2 regions of the Peribacillus sp. GL_122 genome follow, and region 1 is predicted to be linked to the other one. Evidence: riboswitches for the same ligand, from Rfam matches in the RefSeq annotation. Region 1 holds a riboswitch; the other holds the start of a gene.
What was found. A riboswitch is a leader RNA that binds a small molecule or an ion and turns the genes downstream of it on or off. The one in region 1 is predicted to bind cyclic di-GMP.
Positions count from the first base shown of each region.

Region 2: linked by a shared signal. The riboswitch ahead of AC3ISB_RS26560 (anti-repressor SinI family protein) and the one ahead of AC3ISB_RS19325 (anti-repressor SinI family protein) in region 1 are both predicted to bind cyclic di-GMP.

Region 1 covers NZ_CM174415.1:3,982,919-3,991,096, forward strand. Annotated here, with positions in the region: gene tagU (polyisoprenyl-teichoic acid--peptidoglycan teichoic acid transferase TagU) at 1-903, shown strand, start outside; gene AC3ISB_RS19305 (hypothetical protein) at 889-1,068, opposite strand; gene AC3ISB_RS19310 (hypothetical protein) at 1,368-1,826, opposite strand; gene AC3ISB_RS19315 (YwzD family small protein) at 2,092-2,223, opposite strand; gene galE (UDP-glucose 4-epimerase GalE) at 3,266-4,276, opposite strand; gene AC3ISB_RS19325 (anti-repressor SinI family protein) at 4,557-4,667, opposite strand; cyclic di-GMP riboswitch class I at 4,686-4,766, opposite strand; partial or broken gene AC3ISB_RS19330 (ATP-binding cassette domain-containing protein) at 5,183-5,528, opposite strand; gene purF (amidophosphoribosyltransferase) at 6,342-7,712, shown strand.
Region 2 covers NZ_CM174415.1:5,444,172-5,452,349, reverse strand. Annotated here, with positions in the region: gene AC3ISB_RS26590 (flagellin N-terminal helical domain-containing protein) at 1-435, shown strand, start outside; gene flaG (flagellar protein FlaG) at 1,050-1,412, shown strand; gene AC3ISB_RS26580 (flagellar hook-associated protein 2) at 1,427-2,938, shown strand; gene fliS (flagellar export chaperone FliS) at 2,963-3,364, shown strand; gene fliT (flagellar protein FliT) at 3,364-3,708, shown strand; gene hpf (ribosome hibernation-promoting factor, HPF/YfiA family) at 3,961-4,518, shown strand; cyclic di-GMP riboswitch class I at 5,150-5,235, shown strand; gene AC3ISB_RS26560 (anti-repressor SinI family protein) at 5,267-5,407, shown strand; gene AC3ISB_RS26555 (helix-turn-helix domain-containing protein) at 5,557-5,880, opposite strand; gene secA (preprotein translocase subunit SecA) at 6,296-8,178, shown strand, end outside.

The sequences.
Region 1 (8,178 bases):
AAACGGACATGGCTGAAGGTAGTCGGGATAATTGTCCTACTTTTCATATTAGCTGGGGGAGCTTTTGCCTACTCCGTATGGAATTCACTGACAAAAACCGTTGACACGATGCATACACCAATAGACCGTACCACGGATAAACGAACGAAAGACCTTGCGCTATCAGATCAGGAGCCATTCTCGATGCTCATGCTTGGCGTCGATGAACGTGATGGCGACAAAGGCCGTTCAGATACAATGATCGTCTTGACAGTCAATCCACAAAAAAAATCGGTCAAAATGCTAAGCATTCCGCGTGATACACGGACCGAGATCGTCGGTCATGGTACACAGGATAAAATCAACCATGCATTTGCCTTCGGCGGCGCGAAAATGTCCATGGATACCGTTGAAAACTTCCTTGATATCCCAATCGACTATTATATGAAGATCAATATGGAAGGCTTCAAGGATATCGTTGACGCAGTCGGCGGCGTGACCGTTCAAAACGATCTGGACTTCACCTCCGATGGCATTCATTTTGCAAAAGGAACGCAGACCCTAAACGGGAAAGAAGCCCTTGCCTATTCAAGAATGAGACATGATGATCCAAGTGGTGATTTTGGCCGTCAATCGAGACAACGTGCCATCATCGAAGCAGTCATCAAAGAAGGCGCAAGCCTTTCCTCCCTGACGAAATACGATGAAGTCTTCGATGCACTCGGTAATAATATCCAGACTAATTTGACGTTTGATGACATGATGGACATCCAAAAGAACTACAGGGATGCAAGCAAAAGCATTACCCAATCATCCATAAACGGCACCGGAACGAAAATCGACGGAATCTACTATTATATTGTGTCGGATGAAGAAAAAGAAAAGGTTCAATCCGAATTAAAAGAACAATTATCCATCAAATAAGAAAAAATGAAAGAGCTGTCCGGACCCGCATCCTGACAGCTTTTTCATTTTCCCCGTCCAATATTCTGACAAAAAACGAACACCAATTGTAGAGATTTGTTGGAATTTTTGTTGTTTATTAGGCATTAAAAGACGGTATAATCTAATATGAGCTGACAATTCCATCTTCCCCTTGCCCCTATAATCACTTGACACTATTATTCTCTGGACCCAGAAATTCCATCATCCGTCATTCATCACCTATAATAAATAATCCTAAACAAAAGGAGTGTATTTAAATGAAAATCAAAGCAGGCAGCTGGGCTATGCTAAGCACACAGGACAAAATGTTTATTTTGAAAGCCATCAGTGACCGTTCAAGAATGAAATATGTTTCATGAGAAGTAAATCTATTCGGCATTATATGAGAGCAGCGCCTCTCCCTTTTCAATAAAACGAACTTGAGCCTGAAAAAGGAGAGGAATCTATTCAAACCGATAATCCCATAATATACGCCATTCGCCTTTTTCTTTGACGACATAGCAATTTTGTTTCAAAGTAAACATTCCAAAGCGAGAATTGAAGACCTGTGTAACTGGAATCTCATAGGCCGTTTTATGCAGCCTTCCACTCTTATCCAACTTCCAGTTCTTCACTTTCTTAGAATGGCCTACATCATACTGAAAGGACTCCACATCCATATGCTGTAAAAATACATGTGACCGATTTTGCACATAATCTGCCCGATCCGGAAACCGCTGCTTCATTTCAGAACTTAACAAATCCCAGGATTTCCCGAACTCCGCTTCACTTTCATACTCATAGAAATCTTCAACCACGCTTTCTGATCCGCTCGGAAAAAGAAAAATGATACAAGCTCCTGCAACTAAAACCATGAGAATAGCCGTCAATACTCCTATCGGAATCTTACCTTGTCTCCTCACCCTCATCACCCTCACAGGTTATCATTCATTTATATATATAATGGAAAACCATAAAAAAGAAGCATGTTGTTAGACATGCTCCTTAAGTATATGTATCTGAAATGATTTCTTAGATTCATTGACGCCTTCTCCATCGATAAAAGAAAAGAAGATTCCTAGCAAACCGCCGAACGTGTCAAGCATGACATCCTGCCACAAGGGAGTTCGGCCATCGGTTAAGTATCCAACCACCCAAAATCTAAGCTCGAGTCGAAGTATCTATGGATCATATACTATCAGGTTCTTCAATGATCCCGCTTAATTTCTCCTTAATCTCTTCCACAAGTTCATTTACAGTAACATCTTGTCCAGACTCACCCTTGGCAAAAGTATCTTTTAAAATATCAAAAAAATCCATTCGAAATTTCCACTCCAATTTAATTAATCTAACATTTCATACTGTTGTCCTAATCTTTTTTTCAAAAATAAGGAATATAGCTCATATCTTTGATAATCACATATATTGTAGGGATTGGCAAGCAGAAACTAGTTTAAAAACCAAAATTTTACCCAATTTTAACATTTCTGAAATATCCCTTAGGAATGGCTACTAGTAAGTTTTAGGTAAATACGTGTCGATATAAGAAAACAAAAAAAGGACCGATTCCTCAGCCCCTTCGGCACCCCATATTATGCTTGTCCCATAAAATAAGTCATTAATGAAATCAATACTAAAGTAATAGTAATATAAGTCCCAATAAAAATTTTCTTACTTCTTTGTTTCTTTTCATAAACTTCCTCGAACGTAATGAATTTGTTTTTTGTCATCAAATAATCTCCTTATATTTTGATGGCAGCTATCTGACCTCGCTTTCAGCGAAGTACCTTTGCTTGAGCTCTATATGTAGTATCGGCACATTACCAAAAATATTTAAGTATTATTAACTATTTTTTAAGCTAAATTTCTTAAATCAAATAATGGGTCTTCAATTTAACATTCATTAAAATCCATACAAATAATATTAAATTAGTATTTTTTTGTATTCCACATGGAGTTACATTTTAAATCTAATGAATCTACAGAAAAATAGTTGAATTGCGTTTTGATTGGTTTATATTATTTATTTAGGAGGCATACGGAGATTATAAGAGTATTTTTCAGGAAAATCTTGACTTACTTTTAATCTTTTAATAAACCTCAAAAAAAGTATTAATTCCGTTTATAAACTTGTTTTGAAGCTACTTCACAGACTACTTTAATCTACCTTTTTCCTTCAATGGTTGTAAACGCATTCATTTTTGAAGTCTTTTTCTTAAATAATCATAAGTTTTAAACATGCTTTTTCTTAAAAATAATCAAGGTAAAGTAAATAAATTAATTAATTGTATACCAAGAGAAAAATTTACCTTTATTAACAATAAAGTAAATTTATCCCTTGGTATCTAATTATTTCTAAAATTTATTTATATCCATTTGGGTTTTCTGTTTGCCATCTCCACGAGTCTCTACACATATCTTTTAGATCCTTTTCTGCACGCCAGCCTAAAACTTTTTCTGCTTTTATAGGATTTGCATAACAAATTGCGATATCACCAGGGCGCCTATCTACAAATTGAAAAGGTATTTCTTTCGTATTGACCAAACTGAAAGTATTAATAAGATCCATTACACTATATCCCGCACCTGTTCCCAGGTTAAATGTTTCGATTCCACTATTTTCTTCAAGGTATGCGAGTGCTTTCAAATGGCCTTTTACCAAATCTATCACATGGATGAAATCCCTGACTCCAGTACCATCATGGGTGTTATAGTCATTTCCGAAAACAGAAAGTTTTTCCCTTTTCCCAATTGCAACCTGTGTAATATATGGCATTAAGTTATTTGGTATTCCATTCGGATTTTCCCCAATTCTCCCGCTTTCATGAGCTCCTATTGGATTAAAATAGCGTAATACAGCTATTCTCCAAGTGGGATCTGAAACATGTAAGTCACTTAATATTTCTTCTGTCATCAATTTTGTACGGCCATATGGATTAGTTGCATTCAATGGAAACGATTCATCAATTGGGACGCTATCTGGGTGACCGTACACGGTAGCTGATGAACTGAAGACGAGTTTCTTAACATCATGCTTTGCCATCAGGTTACACAAGTTAATCGTACCTGTTATATTATTATGATAATAACTTAGTGGGATTTCAACTGATTCCCCTACCGCTTTATGCCCTGCAAAGTGCATTACTGCTTCGAAATTATGATTCTCAAAAATGGTATTCAACTCATCACGATTTAATAAATCACACTTATAAAAAGTTAAGTCCTTACCTGTTAATTCCTTAACCCGATTTAATGATTCAAAATTGCTGTTTGACAGGTTGTCGACTATTACAATATCATAACCTGTATTTAATAGTTCTACAGCTGCGTGGCTTCCGATATAGCCTGCCCCTCCAGTTACTAGTATTGCCAAGTTAAATTCCTCACTTTATTTTAGAATAAAAACATTTTTATTTCTTTAACCTAGCATTAGGTCCAATTTCCTGTAATATGTAATAAAGTCAACTAATTATATTCTAATTTGTTGTTATATAAGTATATATTAATTATAAGAAAGAATGCTATCGTTTTGATGATTACAATAGCAAGAAGACTTTCGAAAGAGTAAAAACTCATAGGATTAAGTTCATAAGAATAGCTTAAAATAAGTTACTCATACCCTTTTCCATCCTCATATAGTAATATTTTTCATTCTAGTTTTGTTTATTCTGAATAAACTCACGTACTTCTTCAATAGAAAACCCTGAATTTTTAGCTTCCAAAATTAGATAAACCCATTCTTCCAGTTCATTGTTAGCTTCCATGTCAAATCCCACCCAACTTGTGGTAACACAGCCGTCTTAGCATTTAGCCTTAGACCTGTAATTTTGCGTCCCTTTTCAATAGGTTTGCCTTTCTCAAGAATATTTCACATTAATTATTAACCAAGATTAATAAATCTCTTGGATTCTTGTTTCCATGGTACTAAATAAACCATCATGCCCTAAAAAAATTTCCCCTCAATTAAAACTATATTAATGTTAATTATACGTAAAAACGTAATAATAACTCATAATACTATTCGTTTTTTTATGTCATTTTTCAACATTATTCATCAAAAAGTGACATCACAATGGAAAAACATTGTATAATGCGTTTTATATAAAACATCTTTATTGAAAATAGAGATATAATCGCTATAAAATTCTTATATTTGCTATTTCACAAAAATAATATTTTGAACTATTAATTCAGTTTTAATTAATTTCCCCTAAGAAAAAATCCAGCATTACAAACCATAATATGGCTGTAACCTGACTGTTCGTGACTCTATAAATATTTACACACTTGATTCCATTTGGATACCTAATAAATTGCTAACATCCCTCTTTTTTCATTCGCTAACTGGTTATATTCACCGACCTGAATGATTTCTCCCTGATCCATAACCAACACTTGATCGGCATTGCGAATCGTCGATAACCGATGAGCTATTACGAAATGGTCATTTTTCCTTTTAATCTTTCAATGGCGAATTGAATCTTCGCTTCGTTCTCCGTATCCAATGCACTTGTTGCTTCATCCAATACCAGGATGGCCGGTTTGCGTGAAATCGCTCTGGCTAACACTAGACGCTGCCTTTCCCCTCCTGACAGTCGGACACCCCGATCGCCGATGAGTGTATCTTTTTATTCCGAGTCTTTAATTTCTTATCTTATAAAATTCATTATTATTTTGATCCAACCGAGAATTAACAACCACAACGTAAAGCTTAAAAGCATTCCCCACAATAGTCCAAAAACAAGAACTTCTGAAAATAAAGATCATCTCTTTCGTAGTTTTAGACTCTTAGCTCCTTAGACTACCCATTTCGACAAAAGGAGAGTTCCCTTTATACTTCCTCATTCACCTTCTTAACAAAAAAAGGCCTGATTTCTCAGCCCTATTTAACACCCGTTATGATTTACCAAGAAAAAAAGTCAATAATGAAATCAAAATTAAAATAATAGTAATATAAGACCCAATAAAAATTTTCTTACTTCTTTCTTTCTTTTCATAAGCTTCCTCGAACGTAATAAATTTGTTTTTTGTCATCAAATATTCTCCTTATATTTTGATGGCAGCTATATGACAACGCTTTCTGCGAAGTCCCTTTGCTTAATCTTCATATTAAAGTATCGTCAAACCGGCAAAAATATTAACTGTATTATTCAATATTTTTATAATGGGCTAGATCTTATAAATTAATATCTGTACTTTACTATATAGTTTACTATAAATCATACAAAACACATTAATTCAAAATATTCCATTATACCCAAAAGTCTTTTATACCAAGATAATAATGCTATGCAATTATCCCCACCTGTTCCATAGAACTATTTTTATGGCTGCAATTAGTTTACTCCATATCGATTTACCGATTAGTAAATAAAAAGGATAGAAATTCACCATTTGCCAAAAATAAGAATAATGGTATTAACGGGAGGAAGAGAAAAATGGATTCAGAAATGCAGGAGAAATGCGGGGTATTTGGAGTGTTTAATCACCCCAAAGCAGCCGAATTAACTTATTACGGACTTCATGCACTTCAACACCGTGGTCAGGAGAGTGCAGGAATTGTGGCTAGTGATGGGAAATCATTCAGGAATCACAGGGGAATGGGATTAGTTACCCAAGTATTTTCACGGGACATCCTAGATGGATTAAGCGGAAATATGGCCATTGGTCATGTACGATATTCAACTTCTGGTGAAAGTTTACTGCAGAACGCACAACCCCTAGTTTTTAAATATAGCGAGGGGGACCTGGCTGTTGCTCATAATGGCAACCTCGTAAATGCAAGGATAGAACGGGATGTGTTACAACAGCAGGGAAGCATATTTCAAACAACAACCGATACTGAAATTATTGCTCACTTAATAGCTCGTTCAAGTAAACAGCATTTCGCAGAAAGCGCACCTGATATGCTTAAACGTATCGACGGTTCATTTGCCTTGATTATAATGACTGAAAAACAAATGCTAATTGCCCTGGATCGTCATGGGCTACGTCCGCTTAGCCTTGGAAAAATTGGTGAATCAATCGTCGCCTCCTCAGAAACATGCGCTTTAAATGCGGTTGATGCTAAGTTCTGGCGGGAAGTTGAACCGGGTGAATGGCTTCTTATAGATGAAAATGGAATTCAAACTGGAAGATTTGTGGAAAAAGGTAAGGTTTCCCTTTGTTCCTTTGAATTTGTCTATTTTGCCCGTCCGGATAGCGTTATTCAAGGGAGAAGTGTCTTAACAATCCGGAAGGAATTAGGTAAAATTCTGTCAAAAGAACATCCGACACAAGCTGATGTTGTCGTTGCAGTTCCCGAATCAAGCGTCCCTGCCGCCATTGGTTTTTCCCAACAATCAGGAATTCCATATGAAATGGGGATTATTAAAAATCCTTATGCTGGTCGTTCGTTTATTGAGCCCACGCAAGAATTGCGCGACTTAGCTGTTCGACTGAAATTAAGCGCTGTGCAAGAAATCTTGGAAGGAAAAAGGGTGGTTTTAGTCGATGATTCGATTGTTAGGGGAACGACAAGCAAGCGCATTGTCCAATTGATTAGGCAAGCAGGTGCCAAGGAAGTCCATGTAAGAATTAGTTCACCTATGGTTAGAAACCCTTGTTTTTATGGAGTGGATATGCCAACTAAGGAAGAACTATTTGCCAACAAACACGAACACGAACGAGCTATGGGAAAGGTTATCGGGGCAGATTCATTAGCCTTTTTAAGCACCGATGGGTTATTAGAGGCAGTAGATGTGGATCTTGGAGAAACTAGCAGCCGCTGTATAGCCTGTTTTAGTGGTGCTTACCCAACTAATATTTGAAATGATACAGCTTAAGTGTGTTAAAAATGGTAGGCATCACACAAAAACAACTGTGTGATGCCTAAAACCCCATTTTCTTAATATTAAACCTTGGATTTTGTCACTGTTTTCTTATACCACTTACAATTACTTACCTCTCTCCTCTCTACAAATGGATGGGCTACACTTATCTAGACAACTTTTTTTAGGTGATCACGTTTATGCTGAACGGGATTTAAGAGATTCGTGTTACAAGGAGCGGAATTATATATAAATGGTGAAGGTTTTATGCTTCTTAACCCTAATCCAAAACCAATACTGATCCGCATTACGAATCGTCTATAACCGATGAGCAATTACAATAATGGTCAAGGTTCCTTTGAGTCTTTCGGGCACTTGTTTTTTCATCTTATTACTTTAACCTTCGTCGATGTTGGTTAAAAACCTTGATGAAAATACTACTATCCTCGGATTTAAAAAACTTAAC
Region 2 (8,178 bases), 1.5 Mb from region 1:
AACGAAAATCAAAGCCTGACACTTGAAATTGGTGATATGCGTGCAAGTGCTCTTGGATTGACTGGTACTGGTACAGGCTTCACAACTGATACAAATGTAAGCAATGGTACAGATTCTACAGGTGTTGAATCTGGCCTGGATGTTTCTAACGCTAAAAACGCATCAGCTGCTATTACAAAAATTCAATCTGCGATTGACACTGTTTCAGCAGAACGTTCTAAACTAGGTGCTAACCAAAACCGTTTAGAGCATACTATCAACAACTTAGGTACTTCTTCTGAAAACCTGACAGCTGCTGAATCACGTGTTCGTGATACAGATATGGCTAAGACTATGATGGAGCAAACTAAAAACTCTATCTTGGCGCAAGCATCTCAAGCAATGCTAGCTCAAGCCAACCAGCAACCGCAAGGCGTTCTTCAGTTACTTCGTTAATTGAATAGTTAGCCTAACAATAAAGGGTCTGACACTTTGTGTTAGGCTCTTTTATTTGTACTGATTGAAGGGTGCAAGGAACACTACGATGCAGAAAAAAGGGATTACTGACCCTTACAAAGTAAGGGACCATTCGTTTATCTACCACCAAGGAATCTTATGGCTACAATCCTAATAGAGTATGATGGTACTACAAAATACATAGATGAAGATGTCAGTAATTTGTATGGTGAATGACTGGTGAATACAGCTATTAATCACAAGCTGGATGGGATATATCCATTCCTAGTATGTTCGCTGATTCATTTGAATAAAAAGAGAAGTCCTATAATTAAATAGTCAGTCATATTTTTTTCCAAAGGTTTTTAAAAAAGACTGTAGGTAAAGGAGCTCTATCTAAATGTTAAAACAAAGTTGATTGGAAAGCGAGTGCCTGGAGTGGAAATCAACTAGACTCCAGTTATTCTTCTGGAGTTTTTTAGTAGAATCTCTTTTATAGAAAAAGATCATTCATGAAAAGTCTACAGTTGAAACCAAAATCAAAAAGCTTTACTAAATATAAAACTGTAAGAACCGATATAAAAAGTAAAGACATCATATTGGGGGCTATTTAGATGCTGGAGAGTTTGTCCGCGAATATTCTTTCCTCACAACTTAGAACAGCAATCTCGGAAGGAAACAGTTCATATTATCAGCGGGAAATGAATACGCTTGCCTATTCGGAGCAAAGTGTGGAATCTACTGATGAGCCTTCAAAAGAAAAGGTGCAGGAAATGGTGGATAGTTTGAACACCTTCCTGAATCCGACACATACGGCCGTTCGTTTTGAATATCACGAGAAGCTGAATGAGTACTTTGTCAAGGTAGTCGGTGACGTGACGGATGAGACGCTCAGGGAAATTCCACCGAAGAAGTTATTGGATTTCTATGCGGCAATGACGGAGTTTGTCGGCATAATGGTGGATGAAAAAATATAAGCGGGTGATTTATTTTGGTACGAATCAGTGGTTTAGCAAGCGGGATGGACATTGATGAACTAGTTAAGAGCATGATGCAGGCAGAACGGGTGCCGTTGGATAAATTAACACAGAAAAAGCAGTATTCCGAGTGGCAGCGGGATGATTACCGTTCGGTAAATACAGCTTTATCAGAATTGGATACGCTCATTCGTGATGGAATCGGGAAGCAGTCTTCTTTCATTAAAAAGAAGGTGTCGGTATCGAATCCAGATGCTGTATCAGTGAGAAATGTGAATTCGACCAGTGATTTTTCCGGGAATATACAAGTGAATGGACTTGCTAAAGCAGCAACCATGACAAGTACGGAAAAATCAGCTGTTACCGACCCCAAAAAGAAACTATCGGAATTGGGTTTCACGACACCACAAGATATTACGATACTCGCCATCAATAAAGATGGCGGTTTTGATACGGAAGTAAAAGGTGGAGTGACAGTGGAAAAACCGTACACGCTTACCCTTAATGCGGACGATACGTTAGAGAGTGTGATAAATAAAATTAACGCTAACTCGGGAGTGACCCTATTTTTCGATGAAACGTCCCAGCAGTTTTCCATCACTGCTAAAAATACCGGTGATGTTAAAGGTCGGCCTGAAATTGAATTGGGAGGCACCGGAGATTTTTTCGATACGTTAAAACTGGGCAGTAACAATGAAGGAGCTGGCGGCTCAAAAGGGGAAAATGCGTCCATTGTTTATAATGGACTGGAAATTTCCCGGCCTTCGAATACGTTTCAGATTAATGGAGCGGAAATAACGGTAAAGCAAAAAACGACCGATACAGTCATATTCTCATCAAAAGCTGATGTGGATGCCATCCTGGATACAATCACTCAGTTTGTGAATAAATACAATGAAGTCATTAAAAAGGTTCAAGATAAAACGGGCGAAGCGAAATATCGCTCCTTTACGCCGCTTACCTCTGAGCAAAAGAAGGCAATGACAGAGGATGAAGTGAAGTTGTGGGAAGAAAAAGCGAAGAGCGGAACGTTAAAAAGTGATTCGACATTAAAAAGTCTCCTGACCACAATGAGGTCATCTCTATACACCTCGGTGGATGGAATCACTGGAAAAAACAATCTCAGCAGTTTGGGGATCACCACGACCAAGAATTATTTGGATGCCGGTAAATTAACGATTGATGAGGACAAGCTCCGGACAGCAATTAGTGAGGATCCCAATGCGATTTATGATATGTTCATGGCCAACGGTTCGGAAAAGAGCGACAAAGGCCTCGCGCGCCGGTTGAGGGATGATATAGAATCATCGATGAAGGTGATTACTGAAAAAGCCGGAAAGGCCGGCTATGTTAATAACAATTTTACAATCGGAAAATTGGTGGACGGGCTGGACAAGAAGATCTCAACATTTGAAGCAAAGTTAACGAAATTGGAATCACGTTACTACAACCAGTTCACGGCGATGGAAAAAGCGATTCAAAAGGCAAACAGCCAAAGTGCATCGTTAGCTTCTTATTTTAGTTAAGGTAAGTTGGAAAGGAAGTTAAGTATGGCGATAAATAATCCATATCAATCGTATCAGCAAAATTCAGTCAATACAGCATCCCCGGGAGAGCTTACATTAATGCTTTATAATGGCTGTTTGAAGTTCATCATGCTTGGGAAGAAGGGCATTGAAGCAGGAAATATCGAAGCGAAGAATACGAACATCATCAAGGCGCAAAATATTATCCGCGAATTGATGGTGACGCTGAATATGGATATGGATGTATCCAAAGATATGATGAGTCTGTATGATTTCATGAACCGGCGTCTGATCGAAGCGAATATGAAAAATGACGTTTCTGCCTTGGAAGAAGTGGAAGGACTTGTTACTGAGTTCCGGAATACTTGGAAGGAATTAATTCAGATCAATCGAAAAAAACAATTTACTCAAAGCGGTCAAGTGTAATGGTAATTAGAACCTTTCATGATTTGACTGCTGAATTGCTTGCCGTTCTGGAAGATCGCACGATCACAGAGCGTGATGATAAAATAGAAAGAATCACAAAGCTGATTGATCATCGGGATGAGCTTCTTTCTCAAATCAAACCGCCTTTTACTGGTGAAGAACAACAATTGGGCCGTGCAGTACTGTTGCTCAACCAACAGGTCGATCACTTGCTTAAGCTCCAAAAGCAGGAGATACAGCGGGATATCCAGGAAATAAATAAGAAGAAACGATCGTCCAATAAATACACGAACCCGTATGAAAGTCTATCAGTGGATGGCGTATTTTATGATAAAAGAAACTGATTACCCTGCCGTTTGGATTCCAAACGGTTTTTATGTTATATATTTTTAAATTTTCTGTAAATAATATAGGCTTAATTTTTTCTTTATAGCATAGCATTTGATATAATGAAGCTAGGGCAGACATCAACCCTTTCCAAACCTTCCGACAATTGTTTCATTATTTCGACATATTTCATGATGTGTTTCTAAAGGGAACCGGAGGGGTATTGTAGAATCTAACTGTATAGTCTTAATTTAAGGAGGACTCACTTTATGAATTACAACGTACGCGGTGAAAACATTGAGGTAACTCCAGCAATTCGAGAATACGTCGAAAAGAAAATTGGCAAGTTAGAACGATATTTTAACAATACACCAGATGCAAATGTGTTAGTGAATTTAAAAGTGAACAATAATACATCTAAGGTCGAAGTGACGATTCCTATGCAGAATTTGGTTCTTCGCGCTGAAGAGGAAAATGCGGATATGTATGCTGCCATTGACTTGATCAATGATAAGCTTGAACGCCAAATTCGTAAACATAAAACGAAGGTCAACCGTAAGTTCCGGAACAATCTATCGACGACACCCGATGCATTCGCCTTCAATACGGATGTTGACGAAGTGGTGGATGAATTCGAAGACGATAATGATATTGAAGTGGTTCGCAATAAGCGCTTTGATTTAAAGCCGATGGACAGTGAAGAAGCGATTTTACAAATGAATATGCTTGGTCACAGTTTCTTCGTTTACACGAATGCGGATACTAATACAACAAACGTAGTGTACCGCCGAAAAGATGGGCGCTATGGATTGATTGAACCTAGTTAACTATTAATCTAAGATCAAAAGCACAACCCAGCCTCTGGGTTGTGCTTTTTTAATAGAATTCGTTGGCTGTTGGATTTAAAATTTTGTTCTCTAAAACATCGAAAAGTTCATTTAAAAGAACAAAAAAGTTCTTCATTAAGATAAATAGTCGGTTTTACCTTTTTAAACACCCCTAACTTTTGCACTATATTCGAATTGTTAGTTCTTTAAAAAGAACAACTAGTTATTTATAAAAAACAATTTGATTAAGGTGCAGAGGGATTGGATAATATGTATCAAAAGAATTGCCATACATGCCATAGGGCTTCTTTTAGCAGTGCGGAATATGGAAGGTGGCTTTGCCCGACCTGCGGTGAGGATTTAACTGCGCAAAAAGCCCTCGATGCACTTATAATTGAGAGAATCAATACACCCCAACGAAATATTAAGAGAAGCAATATTCACTATTATACAAAAAAGCGAAATTGAATTAGTCCATGATAAATTACCTGCACTATGAATTTTCTTAATTTTGTAATATTTTGTCGGATAAAAGTTTTTGCTTTTATGTGGATTACCGACATAAAATAGCAATATATGGAGTATGTATCCGTTATAATATGATTATAGGCATTGTATTTGGTAATAAGTACCACGACAAAGGCAAACTTATTGAAAGATTAGGGCGCAAAGGCACAGGTCTAAGGTCCTTGTGACTATGATGGCTGGTCTGCCTGAAATACAAAGAGTATTTTAGGAGGTAGAAGAGGTGGCTAATGTGGCAATGGATCAAGAATGGGTGAAATTGATTTCAGAAGCAAGGAGCTTGGGTTTCAAAAAAGAGGAGATCAGTGCTTTTTTGAAAAGGGAAAGCCTTGAGGTATCTTTTGAGGAGAACGATGGAAAATAGGTTTCGAACAAGATCGAGAACATCCCTATAAACAGTGGTTCGATTCATTAGCTGTTTATAGGGTTTATTTCTCCTTTAGATTCTGGAAAATCTAGCTTATTCAAACTGTATTCTTCAGGATTATGTAGGTAAACTAGTGCACTACCACTCTACTCTTCTTTATCTTTTCTCCATTTATTAAACTCGATGAATTCCCTGAATTGTTGTTTTGAAACACCTGAATTCATGGCTTCCTCAACGATTTTCATCCAGTCAGTGTCCAAGGTTTCCTTATTTGGTGCATCATAAAGCAGGGCATCAACAGGAATGTTAAGTACGGCGGAGATTTTTTCAAGAAATTGAATAGAAGGATTCGTTTGTAAGTTCCGCTCGAGCGAACTTAAATAAGACTTTGCCACACCCGCTTTATCGGCAAGTTCAGTCATCGACATTTTCTTTTCTTCTCGCAGTTTTTTTACACGTTCACCAATCATCAATACCACCTCGAAACATGTTCTATTTATCTTCCGCTATTTAGTTTCAGTAGCCCACCTTATCATTCAAAACATGACGCCTGTATGGTTGGATTACCTTGACATACTATCGCTAGAAGGACATAACACCTAATGGAAGGTTATGGATAATTCTCATTTACATATGGAATAGTGGGGAGTTTGCAACATATTTTTTATACTTCCTTCTATTTTAACAGTTTTACTCCTCATTTATCCATTGTTTTTCGCAAGAATTGAATTCAGGTCTATACCAGGTAAGTGACATGAAGTTGTACCTCTAGAATAGAAGTGGTAAAATTAAGCGTGCATTAGTAATAATAGAAGTTGTGTTTCTTCTTACTTATATGAATTTAGTCATTGAACGATCATTACCATAATAGAGGAGCGTTATTGAATGCTTAATATATTAAATAAAGTTTTTGATCCGAATAAGCGAGAAATCAAACGTTTAGAAAAAATCGCCGATCAGGTCGAAGCATTGGCTGATGAGACGGCTGCGTTATCGGATGAACAGTTGCGTGCCAAAACGGTTGAGTTTAAAGAGCGTTATCAAAATGGGGAAACCGTTGATGATTTGCTTGTCGAGGCTTTTGCGGTTGCGCGTGAAGGTGCAAAGCGTGCTCTGGGCTTATATCCTTACCGTGTTCAAATCATGGGTGGGGCATCCCTTCATGATGGAAATATCTCCGAGATGAAAACAGGGGAAGGTAAAACCTTAACATCCACCATGCCTGTTTATTTAAACGCGCTTACCGGTAAAGGTGTACATGTTGTTACTGTCAATGAATACTTGGCACACCGTGATGCCACCGAGATGGGTGTATTGTATGATTTTCTTGGTTTGACCGTCGGATTGAATTTGAACAGTCATTCTAAAGAAGAAAAGCAGGCGGCGTACAATGCGGATATTACGTACAGTACGAATAATGAGTTAGGTTTTGATTACCTTCGTGACAATATGGTGTTATATAAAGAACAAATGGTACAGCGCCCGCTGCACTTTGCTGTCATTGATGAGGTCGATTCGATTTTGATCGATGAGGCGAGAACGCCATTGATCATTTCCGGTTCCGCACAAAAATCGGCTCAGCTTTATATCCAGGCCAATGCGTTTGTGAGAACCTTAAAAAAAGAAACGGACTACACATATGATGAAAAGACAAAAGGGGTTCAGCTGACGGAAGATGGGATGAACCGAGCTGAAAAAGCGTTTAATATCGATAATTTGTTCGATATTAATCACGTTACTTTGAATCATCATATCAATCAGGCGTTAAAGGCGCATGTTTCCATGCATTTGGATGTGGATTATGTGGTCCAGGAAGGCGAGATAGTCATCGTTGACCAATTCACTGGCCGTTTGATGAAAGGCCGTCGTTACAGTGAAGGTCTCCACCAGGCGATCGAAGCGAAAGAAGGACTTGAAATTCAAAATGAAAGCATGACTCTTGCGACGATTACATTCCAGAACTATTTCAGGATGTATGAAAAACTTTCAGGTATGACCGGTACAGCCAAAACGGAAGAAGAGGAATTCCGCAATATTTATAATATGAATGTCATTGCGATCCCGACAAACAGGAATATCATTAGGGATGACAGGGCAGATCTTATATACGCGACAACCGATGGGAAATTCAAGGCTGTTGTGGAAGACATCGCCGAGCGTTATAAAAAGGGTCAGCCTGTGCTTGTCGGTACGGTTGCCATCGAAACATCTGAAGTCATATCCGCCTATTTATCAAAAAAAGGAATCCCTCACGATGTTTTGAATGCCAAGAACCATGAGCGTGAAGCGGAAATCATTGCGAATGCAGGTAATCAAGGCTCAGTTACGATTGCTACGAACATGGCAGGGCGCGGTACGGATATCAAGCTTGGTGAAGGAGTCAAGGAGCTTGGAGGCCTTGCTGTCATCGGCACGGAACGTCATGAAAGCAGGCGTATTGATAACCAGCTGCGTGGTCGGTCCGGCCGTCAGGGAGACCCGGGGGTCACTCAATTCTATTTATCAATGGAAGATGAATTGATGCGCCGCTTCGGTTCGGATAACATGAAAAACATGATGGCACGCCTTGGAATGGATGATTCTCAGCCAATCCAAAGTAAAATGGTGACAAGGGCCGTTGAATCCGCACAGAAACGGGTCGAAGGCAATAACTTTGATTCACGTAAGCAATTACTGCAGTATGATGATGTTCTCCGTCAACAACGGGAAATTATATATAAACAGCGTTTCGATGTCATGGAAAGTGAAAACTTACGTGAAATCGTCGA